2 linked regions of the Lactiplantibacillus plantarum genome follow. The protein of the gene in region 1 interacts with the protein of each later gene in a pairwise test. Links are inferred from orthologs where the notes say so. Each region holds a gene or a part of one and is shown in the gene's direction. Other genes may lie near its edges. The genes, in order: topA and E5260_RS12480.

Evidence for each region.
Region 2: the proteins of topA (region 1) and E5260_RS12480 interact in binary tests that used the Escherichia coli proteins (3 or more experiments, as listed by UniProt). The link is inferred for Lactiplantibacillus plantarum from one-to-one orthologs.

Annotation. Positions count from the first base shown.
Region 1 is NZ_CP039121.1:1,712,854-1,721,318, reverse strand. The notes cover bases 2,944-5,932. They hold topA (type I DNA topoisomerase), read left to right. Parts: upstream 2,944-3,358; coding sequence 3,359-5,506; downstream 5,507-5,932. Other genes in these bases: trmFO (FADH(2)-oxidizing methylenetetrahydrofolate--tRNA-(uracil(54)-C(5))-methyltransferase TrmFO), read left to right, coding at 5,785-5,932; dprA (DNA-processing protein DprA), read left to right, coding at 2,944-3,270. Also shown: E5260_RS07960 (cobalamin-independent methionine synthase II family protein), read left to right, coding at 1-143; ribosome biogenesis GTPase YlqF, read left to right, coding at 711-1,565; E5260_RS07950 (ribonuclease HII), read left to right, coding at 1,558-2,325; more of dprA, read left to right, coding at 2,404-2,943; more of trmFO, read left to right, coding at 5,933-7,110; tyrosine recombinase XerC, read left to right, coding at 7,190-8,134; hslV (HslVU peptidase proteolytic subunit), read left to right, coding at 8,118-8,465. UniProt on the Escherichia coli protein: Releases the supercoiling and torsional tension of DNA, which is introduced during the DNA replication and transcription, by transiently cleaving and rejoining one strand of the DNA duplex.
Region 2 is NZ_CP039121.1:2,648,309-2,651,574, forward strand. Bases 144-3,103 are described here. They hold E5260_RS12480 (YigZ family protein), read left to right. Parts: upstream 144-1,279; coding sequence 1,280-1,927; downstream 1,928-3,103. Other genes in these bases: E5260_RS12475 (DEAD/DEAH box helicase), read right to left, coding at 144-1,213; E5260_RS12485 (phosphate ABC transporter substrate-binding protein), read right to left, coding at 2,118-3,020. Also shown: more of E5260_RS12475, read right to left, coding at 1-143.

The DNA of each region.
Region 1 (8,465 bases):
GTCAAATTTTGAATAAGAACCAGTTATATTTATCTCATCAATGCGGCTTCGCTTCGTGTGACTCAGGTAACGAGTTAACGGCGGCTCAGCAGTGGGCAAAGATTGATCAGGGACAAAAGATTGCAGCTAAATTCTGGGATTAAGTCACGTCAGTTAGTTAGCTGACGGCTATCAAACGACAATCAAACAAGCGCGATGTTGCGGCCATCTTGATGATGAGGGCTGTGACGTCGCGCTTGTTTGTATTTGTAGTGGGTGAACTGTGTGTATGATTGTATCGGCGGGTATTATTAATGAAACGCTAAGGGTGATATGCGATGTGCTTTGACTAACGAGCTAATTGACAGCTACCGCAAGCCTGCAGCCAATAAAATGGTGTCGATGTTCCGGTTAGCTAAATTAACGTGCGGATGTATTGGGCAGCAGATCAATGGGCGGTTTCGAAGCATGGTCGATGTAAACATGGTAAAATATAGATTGCTGCATCATGCCAGTCCCGGACTAGCAAGTGTCCGGTGTTTTAGTTCATGGGCGGCATAGCGACCAACGATTTCGTTGAACGAGTGCATTAGTGGCGGTTGGTGCAAAGCACTTAAGCATGTCGCCACTGGAGCTAGCAGCATCGGCTTGACAGCCAGTGCTGCTCAAGAATTTTAACAATGATCAAAGTTTGAAGGCATTCACGCCACGAGAAAAAGGAGCACAACGTAATGGCAAATATTCAATGGTACCCAGGTCACATGGCCAAGGCGATTCATCAAATTCAGGACAATTTACATTTAGTTGATATTGTTTTTGAATTGGTCGACGCCCGGATCCCAGTGGCTTCCCGGAATCCAGAAATTGAAAAAACGGTCCAACAAAAACCACACCTCTTAATTATGACCAAGAAGGACTTGGCAGATCCCCAAGCGACAGCTGACTGGGTCAAGTATTACGAAGACCAGGGTCAAGTTGCGATCGCGGTCGATTCACGTAGCCGTACGATTGGTAAGCAAATGACGCAAGCGGCTAGTGACATGTTAGCTGACAAGTTAGCAAAAATTGCGGCCCGTGGCATTACTAATCGGCCAATCCGCGCAGTTTGTGTCGGTATCCCCAACGTTGGTAAATCGACCTTATTAAACCATATTGTCAATAAAAAAATTGCCAAAGTCGGTGATCGTCCGGGCGTTACCAAGGGCCAACAGTGGCTCAAAGCGTCCAATAAATTGGAATTACTCGACACCCCAGGGATTTTATGGCCGAAGTTTGAAGACCAAGTCGTTGGTACCAAGCTGGCCGTCACGGGTGCGATTAAGGAAAATATCTATCCTAACGATGACGTCGCTTTGTTTGCCTTGGACTTCTTCAAGCAGCACTACGCGGCACGCTTAGTCGATCGTTATCATTTGACGGCTGAGCAGTTGGCCTTACCAAATCCGGAATTACTGATTGCGATGACGAAAAATGCGGGGATGCGCGATGACTGGGAACGTTTCTGCGTGGCCTTCCTCTTAGATATTCGCAAGGGCCGGCTCGGTCGTTTTACGCTCGACTTAACGGGGGATCAACCCGATGCCTGAACGAACGATTGCGGATTTTAAACGGCTACTGGCTGACCAACCAACGGCAGCGCTTCTAGCCGCGGCTCAAGCCGATCCTCGCAAGGGCGTACAACAGGCTTATCAACACTATTTGCGACAAGCTGAAAAACAGGCGGCGTTAGTGACACGGTTTAATCAACATATGCGTTTAGAACGGGATTTTTGGGCCCACGGCGGACAATACGTTGCTGGGATCGATGAAGTTGGTCGCGGCCCGTTAGCTGGACCAGTCGTAACTGCCGCTGTAGTCTTGGACGATCATTTTGATTTGCTAGAAGTCAATGATTCAAAGCAATTAACCGCTAAGAAACGGGCGGCCCTGATGCCACGGATCCTAGAAGAAGCGGTTGCCGTGGGAATCGGCGTTGCGGATGCCCAACAAATTGATCAATTAAACATTTATGAGGCGACCCGAGTCGCAATGGCCCAAGCCGTCCGTAACCTGTCCGTCCGGCCAACACGTTTACTAGTTGATGCGATGCAGGTGCCGGTACCAATTGAACAGACCCGTCTAATCAAGGGCGATGCGAAAAGCGCGAGCATCTCGGCGGCTAGTATTGTCGCCAAAGTCGTCCGGGATCACTTAATGACAATGTATGATCAAGTGTATCCCGGGTACGACTTTGCTGATAATATGGGCTACGGGACTGCTAAGCATTTGGCCGGGTTGGCCAGTCTCGGCGCTACGCCGATTCATCGCCAATCTTTTTCACCGGTTCGAAATGCTAAGCGGGTCTAAATCCGTAACTACTCTTTAAAGAAGCCGTTCCGTTGACGACTAATGTCAACAAGGGCGAACTTAAGGAGTCGTGATAACATGCAATTAAGAAGTTTATTGATTCGATTACATTTAGCGCACGGCATCGGGTATGCCGGGATGGTACGCGTGTTACAACACTGTCGGCAGGTTCAGACGGTCGTCACTGATCCCCGCCGATTAGGTAAGTTGGCCCATTTAACTGCTAGTCAGCAGGGGCGTTTTACCGCTGATTGGCAAAGTATGGCGTTTCAACAGCGACTAAAACGCCATGCGCAGCTTGATATTTTAACAATCTTGGATGATGATTACCCACCGGCCTTATTAGAAGCCTATCAACCACCATTAGTGTTGTTTTTGCGCGGGCAGCGTGCGTTACTAACGACACGTCAACTTGCGGTTGTTGGTGCTCGGCAGGCCACATCGTATGCGGAACGGGTCACGACGCAATTATTGGCACCGTTAGCAACGGCAAAGTTGACCATTGTCAGTGGACTAGCGAAGGGAGCCGATGGTTTTGCACATCGGACCGCCCTTCGTTTTAACTTACCGACAATCGGGGTGATTGGGACCGGGCTGGATATTAGTTACCCCCGTCAACACCGTGACCTACAGCAGCAAATTAGTCAGGTCGGTTTACTAATCAGTGAGTACCCGCTGGGGGTGGGTCCGGAACCATACCACTTCGTTGCTCGTAACCGGATTATTGCCGGGCTGTGCCAAACGGTTATCGTGGTCGAGGCGCAGGCCCATTCTGGGAGTCTGATCACTGCTAATATCGCGTTACAAAACAATCGCAACGTTCTGGCGGTACCTGGACCAATTGATGCACCATTTTCAGTTGGGTGCAATCAATTGATCGTTGCGGGGGCCAAACCAGTCTTAAATTCGCGACATATAATAGAAGAGTTTTTACCAAAAATTTGACAACACGAAATTTTTGAAATATGATTACAGGGATTTCTTAAACTGATATTTATAATAATGATAATGAAACCTGTAAGGAGCTGATCGAGTGGCTGCAAGTACAACTAAAGCCAAACCGGCGGCAAAGCGGAAGACCGCAACTAAAACTGCTACCAAGCGGAAAAGCAAAACGCCCGCTAAAAAATTGGTGATCGTGGAATCACCATCTAAAGCAAAAACGATTGAGAAATATTTAGGTCGTTCTTATAAAGTCGTCGCTAGTCTGGGCCATATTCGAGATTTACCGAAGAGCAAGATGGGTGTCGACGTGGATAACGACTATGAACCGCACTATATCTCGATTCGCGGTAAGGGTGATGTGATCAAAGGATTGCGGAAAGAGGCTAAAAAAGCCAAAGCCGTGTACCTCGCATCTGACCCGGACCGTGAAGGGGAAGCCATTGCTTGGCACTTATCCTATTTATTAGGACTTGACCCTAAGGATAAAAACCGGGTCGTCTTCAATGAAATCACCAAGGATACGGTCAAAAACGCTTTTAAGGAACCGCGTTCAATTGATATGGATCTAGTGGATGCCCAACAGGCCCGGCGAATTTTGGACCGGTTAGTGGGTTACTCAATTAGTCCATTATTGTGGAAAAAGGTCAAAAAGGGGTTATCGGCCGGTCGGGTGCAATCGATCGCGCTAGATTTGATCATTCAACGTGAAAATGAAATTAAAGCGTTCAAACCCCAAGAGTATTGGACGATCGATAGTGAATTTCAAAAGGGTCGTTCCAAATTCATGGCAAGTTTTTATGGAACCCATGGTAAGAAGCAACCGTTGGATGACAACGATGCGGTGCAAAAAATCTTGGGCCAATTAGACCGGAATGGCGATTTTAATGTCGTCAAAGTCGTCAAAAAAGAACGTAAACGGTTCCCGGCGCCGCCATTTACAACCTCTACCATGCAACAGGATGCCAACCGGAAGTTGAATTTCCGGACGCGTAAGACCATGATGGCAGCACAACAATTATATGAAGGCATCAATGTTGGTGGTAAGGAAGGTAGCGTCGGCTTAATCACTTATATGCGGACTGACTCGACGCGGATTTCGTCGATTGCGAAGCACGAAGCGTCACAATTCTTGCATAAAGAATACGGCGCAGAATATGCGGCCACCAAACCTGTCAAGGGCAAGTTACCAGAAGGCGCTCAGGATGCCCATGAAGCAATCCGACCCTCATCCGTCTTCCGGACACCAGCTAGCATCAAAGACTACTTGACGAAGGATCAATTCCGGTTATACCAGCTGATCTGGTCACGGTTTGTGGCTAGTCAGATGACGCCCGAAGTACTTGATACAATGGCGGTCACGATCGACCAAAATGACGTCCAATTCCGGGCGAACGGGTCGAAGACGAAGTTTGCTGGTTTTACGAAGATCTACGATAAGACGGAAAAGAATAACGTCTTACCAGATTTAAGTGAAGGTGATGTGGTCAAGTTATCGAAGACTGATCCGCAACAACACTTCACCCAGCCACCCGCACGTTACTCTGAAGCCAACCTCATCAAAGCATTGGAAGAAAATGGTGTGGGGCGGCCATCAACGTACGCACCAACCCTGGATACGATTCAGCGGCGCTACTACGTCAAATTAGAAGCGCGCCGGTTTGTGCCGACTGAACTCGGTGAGATCGTTAACGATATTATTCAGGAATACTTCCCGGATGTCGTTAATGTCGGCTTTACTGCCAGTTTAGAAGAACAGTTGGATGCGACTGAAGAAGGTAAGGAAAACTGGGTCAAAGTCGTCGATAGTTTCTACAAGCCGTTTTCTAAAGAAGTTGCAACGGCTGAGGAAAGTATGGAGAAGATCCAAATCAAAGACGAATTAGCGGGCTTCAATTGTGATATTTGTGGCGCGCCAATGGTTGTGAAGATGGGCCGTTACGGCAAATTCTTTGCCTGCTCCTGTTTCCCGGATTGTCGTAATACGAAGCCAATCGTTAAAGAAATTGGTGTCGTTTGTCCGCAATGTAAGAAGGGCCAGGTCATTGAGCGGAAATCGAAGAAGAACCGGATTTTTTATGGTTGTTCCCGCTTCCCAGATTGTGACTTTGTCTCTTGGGATAAACCGGTTGGCCGTGATTGCCCGAAGGATGGCCATTACCTGGTCGAAAAGAAGCTCAAAGGTGGCAAGCAAGTGCTTTGTCCGAATGGCGATTATACCGAAAACGTTCAAAAATAAATGAAGAAAAGGTCATCTACGGATGATCTTTTTTTGTGCATTGTCAAACAATGCGTACAATTTGTGAAAATACGTTGATAAAATTCGCAATTTCAACTGATTAACAAGTGTTTTATCGGGAAAATAAACGCCCGTTTAAATTAATGTTCGCTTTAAGCTTGACGGTGGACATGTCATTGCAGGATTTGCTGATGCCATTAGTTGTCTTCTGCTAGTTTCTCAGGTATGATGACAACAATACTATCAATGGTATGACAACAAGAAAAGAGGAATTCTGGATGGCATCAATACCAACAGTAAACGTAATCGGCGCCGGTTTAGCCGGCTCAGAGGCCGCTTGGCATATTGCTAATATGGGCGTCAATGTCCGGCTGTATGAAATGCGGCCCAGCAAAATGACTCCCGCCCATCACACGGCGCAATTTGCTGAATTAGTGTGCACGAACTCACTGCGGGCGAACCAATTAGCCAACGCGGCGGGCCTACTAAAGGCCGAAATGCGGCAGATGGATTCGATCGTGATGCAAGCGGCTGAACACCACGCTGTCCCAGCTGGCGGTGCGCTAGCCGTTGATCGGGATACGTTCTCTGCAGAAATCACGGCTGCAATCACCGCGTTACCTAATGTTGAAATTATTAATGAAGAAATTACTAGTCTCCCAGATGGCATTACGGTCGTAGCGACTGGACCATTAACGGCGGCGTCCTTAGCGAAATCGATTCAAGCGTTTAACGACGAAGATGACTTACACTTTTTTGATGCGGCCGCACCGATTTTAACGAAAGATTCGATCGACATGGACAAGGTGTATCTCAAATCACGCTATGACCGTGGTGAAGCGGCCTATCTGAACTGCCCAATGACGGAAGCCGAATTTGACGTTTTCTATGACGCGTTGATTCACGCCGAAATGGCCGAAGCGCATGATTTTGAAAATTCAGATGTCTTTGAAGGCTGCATGCCGATCGAAGTGATGGCACAACGTGGGCGCCAAACGATGCTATTTGGCCCACTTAAACCAGTGGGCCTTGAAGATCCGAAGACGGGCAAACAACCCTTTGCGGTCGTTCAGTTGCGCCAAGATGATGCCGCTGGTGATCTATATAATATCGTCGGCTTCCAAACTCATCTTAAGTGGGGCGAACAAAAACGGGTCTTTTCACTGATTCCGGGTCTGGAGAACGTTGAATTTGTCCGTTATGGCGTCATGCATCGTAATACTTTTATGAAGTCACCGAAACTATTAACGCCAACTTATCAGACACAGCAACGGCCCGATTTGTTTTTTGCGGGCCAAATGACGGGTGTCGAAGGCTATATTGAAAGTGCAGCGAGTGGCATCGTTGCTGGAACCAACGCAGCGCGCTTAGCACTTGGTTTAGAACCGGTCGTTTTTCCAACGGACACGATGATGGGGGCGATGGCCCACTATATCACGCATACGAGTGCTAGCAACTTCCAGCCCATGAACGCCAACTTTGGCATTATGCCAAAACTCAAACAGCGCATTCGGGATAAGCGTGAGCGTAATACGGCGATTTCTGAACGGGCCTTGGCTGACCTGACGACTTTTAAAGATGAAACATTGACCGTTAACAACTAAAATATTGCCCCATTGACAGGGTGCATAATTGTGTTTTCCTCCATACTTTGCTAAAGTAGCAACGTATGGAGGTTTTTGCATGGAAACGGATTATTTAACCCTCTTTTTAAAGTACATTCGGGTTGAACGACAGTATTCGGAAGAGACCGCTGCTGCTTATCGGGAAGACATTCAAGCTTTTAATGATTTCTTAACGGCAAATGGCGGCGCGAAAGCGTATACTGAAGTTGACCGGTTGGACGTTAACGTCTATTTAAGTCATTTATATGACCGGCACTTGACCCGCAATTCAATTGCTCGGAAAGTTTCAAGCTTGCGGTCGTTCTATAACTTTTTGGTTAAGAATGATTTAGCTAAATTGAATCCCTTCGTGTACGTCCAACTCAAAAAACACGCGGCGCGCTTACCCCGTTTTTTCTATCAAAAGGAGCTGGACGTATTATTTCAAACTGTCTATGCGGATGATAGCGTGATGGGGGCCCGGAACGCGGCGTTATTAGAAGTCCTGTATGGTACTGGGATTCGGCTGAGTGAGTGTGTCGATCTACAATTAGCCGACGTTGATTACGACCTAAAAATGATGTTGATTCGTGGGAAGGGCGACAAGGAACGTTACGTCCCATTTGGTCGGTACGCGGCTACCGCGCTTCAGCATTACGAAACCGTCTGCCGGCAGCCCGTGATGGCCAAGTATGGTCAAACGCACCAAACGGTGTTTATTAATCGTCACGGCGGCCCCATTACTGGCGGCGGAATCGAATATGTCTTGAATCAAATCGTTAAGAAAAGTAGTTTAACGGCTGATATTCATCCCCACATGCTCCGACACACGTTTGCAACGCAGATGCTGAATAATGGTGCCGATTTACGGACCGTGCAGGAGCTGTTAGGTCATACAAGTTTGTCAACGACGCAAATTTATGCGCACGTGACAAAGGAACATTTACAACAAGATTATCGTCAATTTTTCCCACGGGCAACGCGGGAATCGACAAAGGAGACTGAACATGACAACGAAATTTGAAGCAACTACCATTTGCGCCGTTCGCCAAAACGGCCATAACGCCATGGCCGGTGATGGTCAGGTCACGATGGGTGAAAAAGTCGTAATGAAAGGGACAGCCCATAAAGTTCGGCGGATTTATAATGATCAGGTCGTCGTAGGTTTTGCCGGGAGTGTCGCGGATGCGTTTAACCTTGAAGATCGTTTTGAAAAGAAACTCAACGAATTTTCTGGGAATTTACAACGGGCAGCCGTTGAGCTTGCCCAGGAATGGCGCAGTGACCAGGCGTTACAGAAATTGGAAGCTTTGTTGATCGTCATGAACAAAGATGACATGTTACTTGTTTCTGGG
Region 2 (3,266 bases), 930 kb from region 1 along the record:
GACGCTCACTGCTGCGTCCGACCCGTCCTGCAATCTGGACGAGGGCAGCCGTAGAAAACACTTCGTCGTCCGCACCAAGCACAATCACATCGATTCCCGGAAACGTCACCCCTCGTTCCAATATCGTCGTCGTAACTAAGTATTGAAACTGCTGGTTCCGCATTTGTTGAACCTTAGTCAGTCGCTCAGGATCGGCTGAGTACACCGTCTCTCCGGTCATATGGGGAAAATAGTGTTGGAGTACCGCAAACACTGGCGCTAATTGTTGGATGCGCGGAACAAATAGTAAAAAGCGCTGGTGCTGTTGTTGATACTGTTGGAGTTGCCGGATAAGGTCTCGTGGTAATTTTCCTTGTTGCAAGAGCCGAGCCCAATTTGGCTGTAGCTTAACCTTAATTGCCGGTAATAAATGTTGGTGAAACCGCAATGGTAAATAACTGATTGCAAGCTCACCACGATGAACTTGGGACAACAAACTTTGGCTGGGCGTCGCGGTCAAATAAAGAATGGCCCCCTCCACCTTAGCTGCCTGATTCACTGCAAACGCCAAACGGGGATTGGCAGCAAACGGAAACGCGTCAACTTCATCAATGATCAATACGTCAAACGCCTGACGAAAACGTAGCAATTGATGCGTCGTACAAATCGTCAGCTGCGTATACTGATAGGGAGCGGGATTGCGGCCATATAGCACAGCAATTTGAACATCAGCAAAGGCCGCCTGGAGCCGGGGTGCTAACTCTAAGCAAACATCGACTCGTGGTGAAGCAATGGCGACCCGCCACTGATGCGCTAACGCCCACGCAATACCTGGAAACAGCATTTCAGTTTTTCCAGCTCCCGTCACCGCCCATAATAATTGCCGTTTATGCGCCATGAAGTTAGCTTTGATTGATTGCGCGCAGTCCGCTTGCTGGGGCGTTAGGGTTCCTTGCCACGTGCAAACCGGGACCGTTGCAAAAGCATTCGGTTCTGGCATATGATAGAGTTTAACTAGTGTACTCACTCGACCTAAATTTAAACATTGATAACAGTAATATTGCTGATTGGGTAATTGGGCTCGCAGTCGGTCCAAGTGACTGCCGCAACGCTGACAGATAATTTGATGTTCATCAACCTGCATGGCTGGCAGTATCTGCGTGCCAGCAGGTACTGCGGCAGCCTCATTTGCAGATAATGCGAGCTGACGACCGTATAAGACTTGTGCTTCCATTGTGCGCACCTCCTTAGTTATCAAGTACGCCATTTAACGATTTATTCACGAAAGGAACCGATTAATTTGACTAAACCCTACTACACCATCACCCAAGACACGGTATTTGAACAAACCATCAAAAAGTCTCGCTTCATCGCTCATCTATACCGCATCAGTGACGAAGTAGATGCTCAAGCTAAGATTGCCGCTGTTCGAGCAGATAATCCTAAGGCCAACCACAACTGTTTCGCCTACATGCTTGGTGATGATGATCATATTCAGCGGATGAGTGATGACGGTGAACCAGTCGGAACTGCGGGCTCACCAATCTTAGAAGTGCTCAAGACCAACGAGCTACACGACGTGCTTGCGGTCGTGACCCGTTATTTTGGTGGTATCAAGCTTGGCGCCGGTGGACTGATCCGAGCTTATAATGGCACCCCCGCGCAAGCAATTGAAGTCAGTGGTAAGGTTCAGCGAATCTTACAAACCCGCATCGCCATCACGCTCGACTATCGTAACGTCGATGCTTTAACCTACTATTTACAACAAAATAAGCTAACGACCCTGAATACCGACTACGGTGTTCAAGTCACACAAATCATCGCAGTCACTCAATCCGAAATTGCAACGATTCAGCAGGACATCACTAACCTCTTGAGCGGTCAAGTTACCTTTTCGGAGCAAGGTGAACAATTTACAGAAATTCCGGTCACTACGCCTGGCAACTAGATTGCTGGTTATATATAATTGGGAGCCTCACAAACTTTGATTGGCAGTCAAAATCGAAACAGCCAACTCGTCTTAACAATAACACCCAGCACTTGAGCCGATGATTTGTTTTTTCATTGTTAAAGTCCGCGTTGCACTAATTGCGGCCCATAAAAAAAGTCGAGCTATCGCTCGACTTTTTGTCTGTTATTTATTTTAAATTAGTGATTGCACCAGATTGGCCACGATCAACCTTCATCGAAGTCAATGGAATATATCCTAATTTCTCAACTAAACTACCTTGAACGGCTTTAGAAGTCATGTAAGTTAAGAAGTTCTTCAACTCCCCAGTTGGTTGCCCCTTAGTATACATGTGTTCATAAGCCCAAATCTTCCACTTGTTCGTCGCTACGTTAGCTTCGGTTGGTTTGACGTTATCAATAGAAAGCGCCTGAACGTCACTCTTAACGTATGAGAATGCTAAGTAACTGATGGCACCAGGCGTGGTGCTAACAATTTTTTGAACGGTCCCATTCGAATCTTGTTCTTGGCTAGTTGCGACCTTCGCGTTGTCTAATCCCCATTTTTCAAACGTCGCCCGGGTCCCACTACCTTGAGCACGGTTAACGACGGTAATCTTTTCGTCCTTACCGCCAACATCTTTCCAGTTAGTGATCTTGCCTTGGAAAATCTTGATAAGTTGTTCTTTTGAAATATTAGTGACATCGGCATCCTTATTAATAACGGGTGCCATCCCCACAACAGCCACTTTATGGTCAACTAACCCTTTGGCGTCTAACCCCTTTTGTTCCTGTGCAAATAAATCAGAGTTCCCAATATTGACTGAACCCTTCGCCACCTGACTTAAGCCTGCTCCTGAACCACCACCCTGAACGTTAATGGTCACGTTAGCATGTTCGTTCTGGTAAGCCTGTCCAGCCTGTTCCACTAATGGTTGTAAAGCGGTTGAACCAGTTGCAACGATCTTAGTAGTCTTGGAACTACCACTACTGCTACTAGTACTCTTCGTACTTGTGGCTGAGCTACTGCCGCAACCAGCTAGTAAAATGGTCATCGTTACTGCCAATGCGCCGAGTGTCAGTGCTTTTTTCATAATTGAAACTCCCCTTCTTCAATTGACTATCAAAATTAAGCAACCAACCCGGCAACCATCATAGCAAAACTGGGTAGGAGTGCTACGACTAGTGATGGAGCAACATCACCGTCCGACGGTTACACGTAATTGATTGCTTCGGAACATGCTTAATATTACTAATCGTTTGTAAATTGTGAATGACGATTGTGTAAATTGCTTGTATAGTTTTGGTAAAGTTAAGATTGATGAACCAACTGATGACCA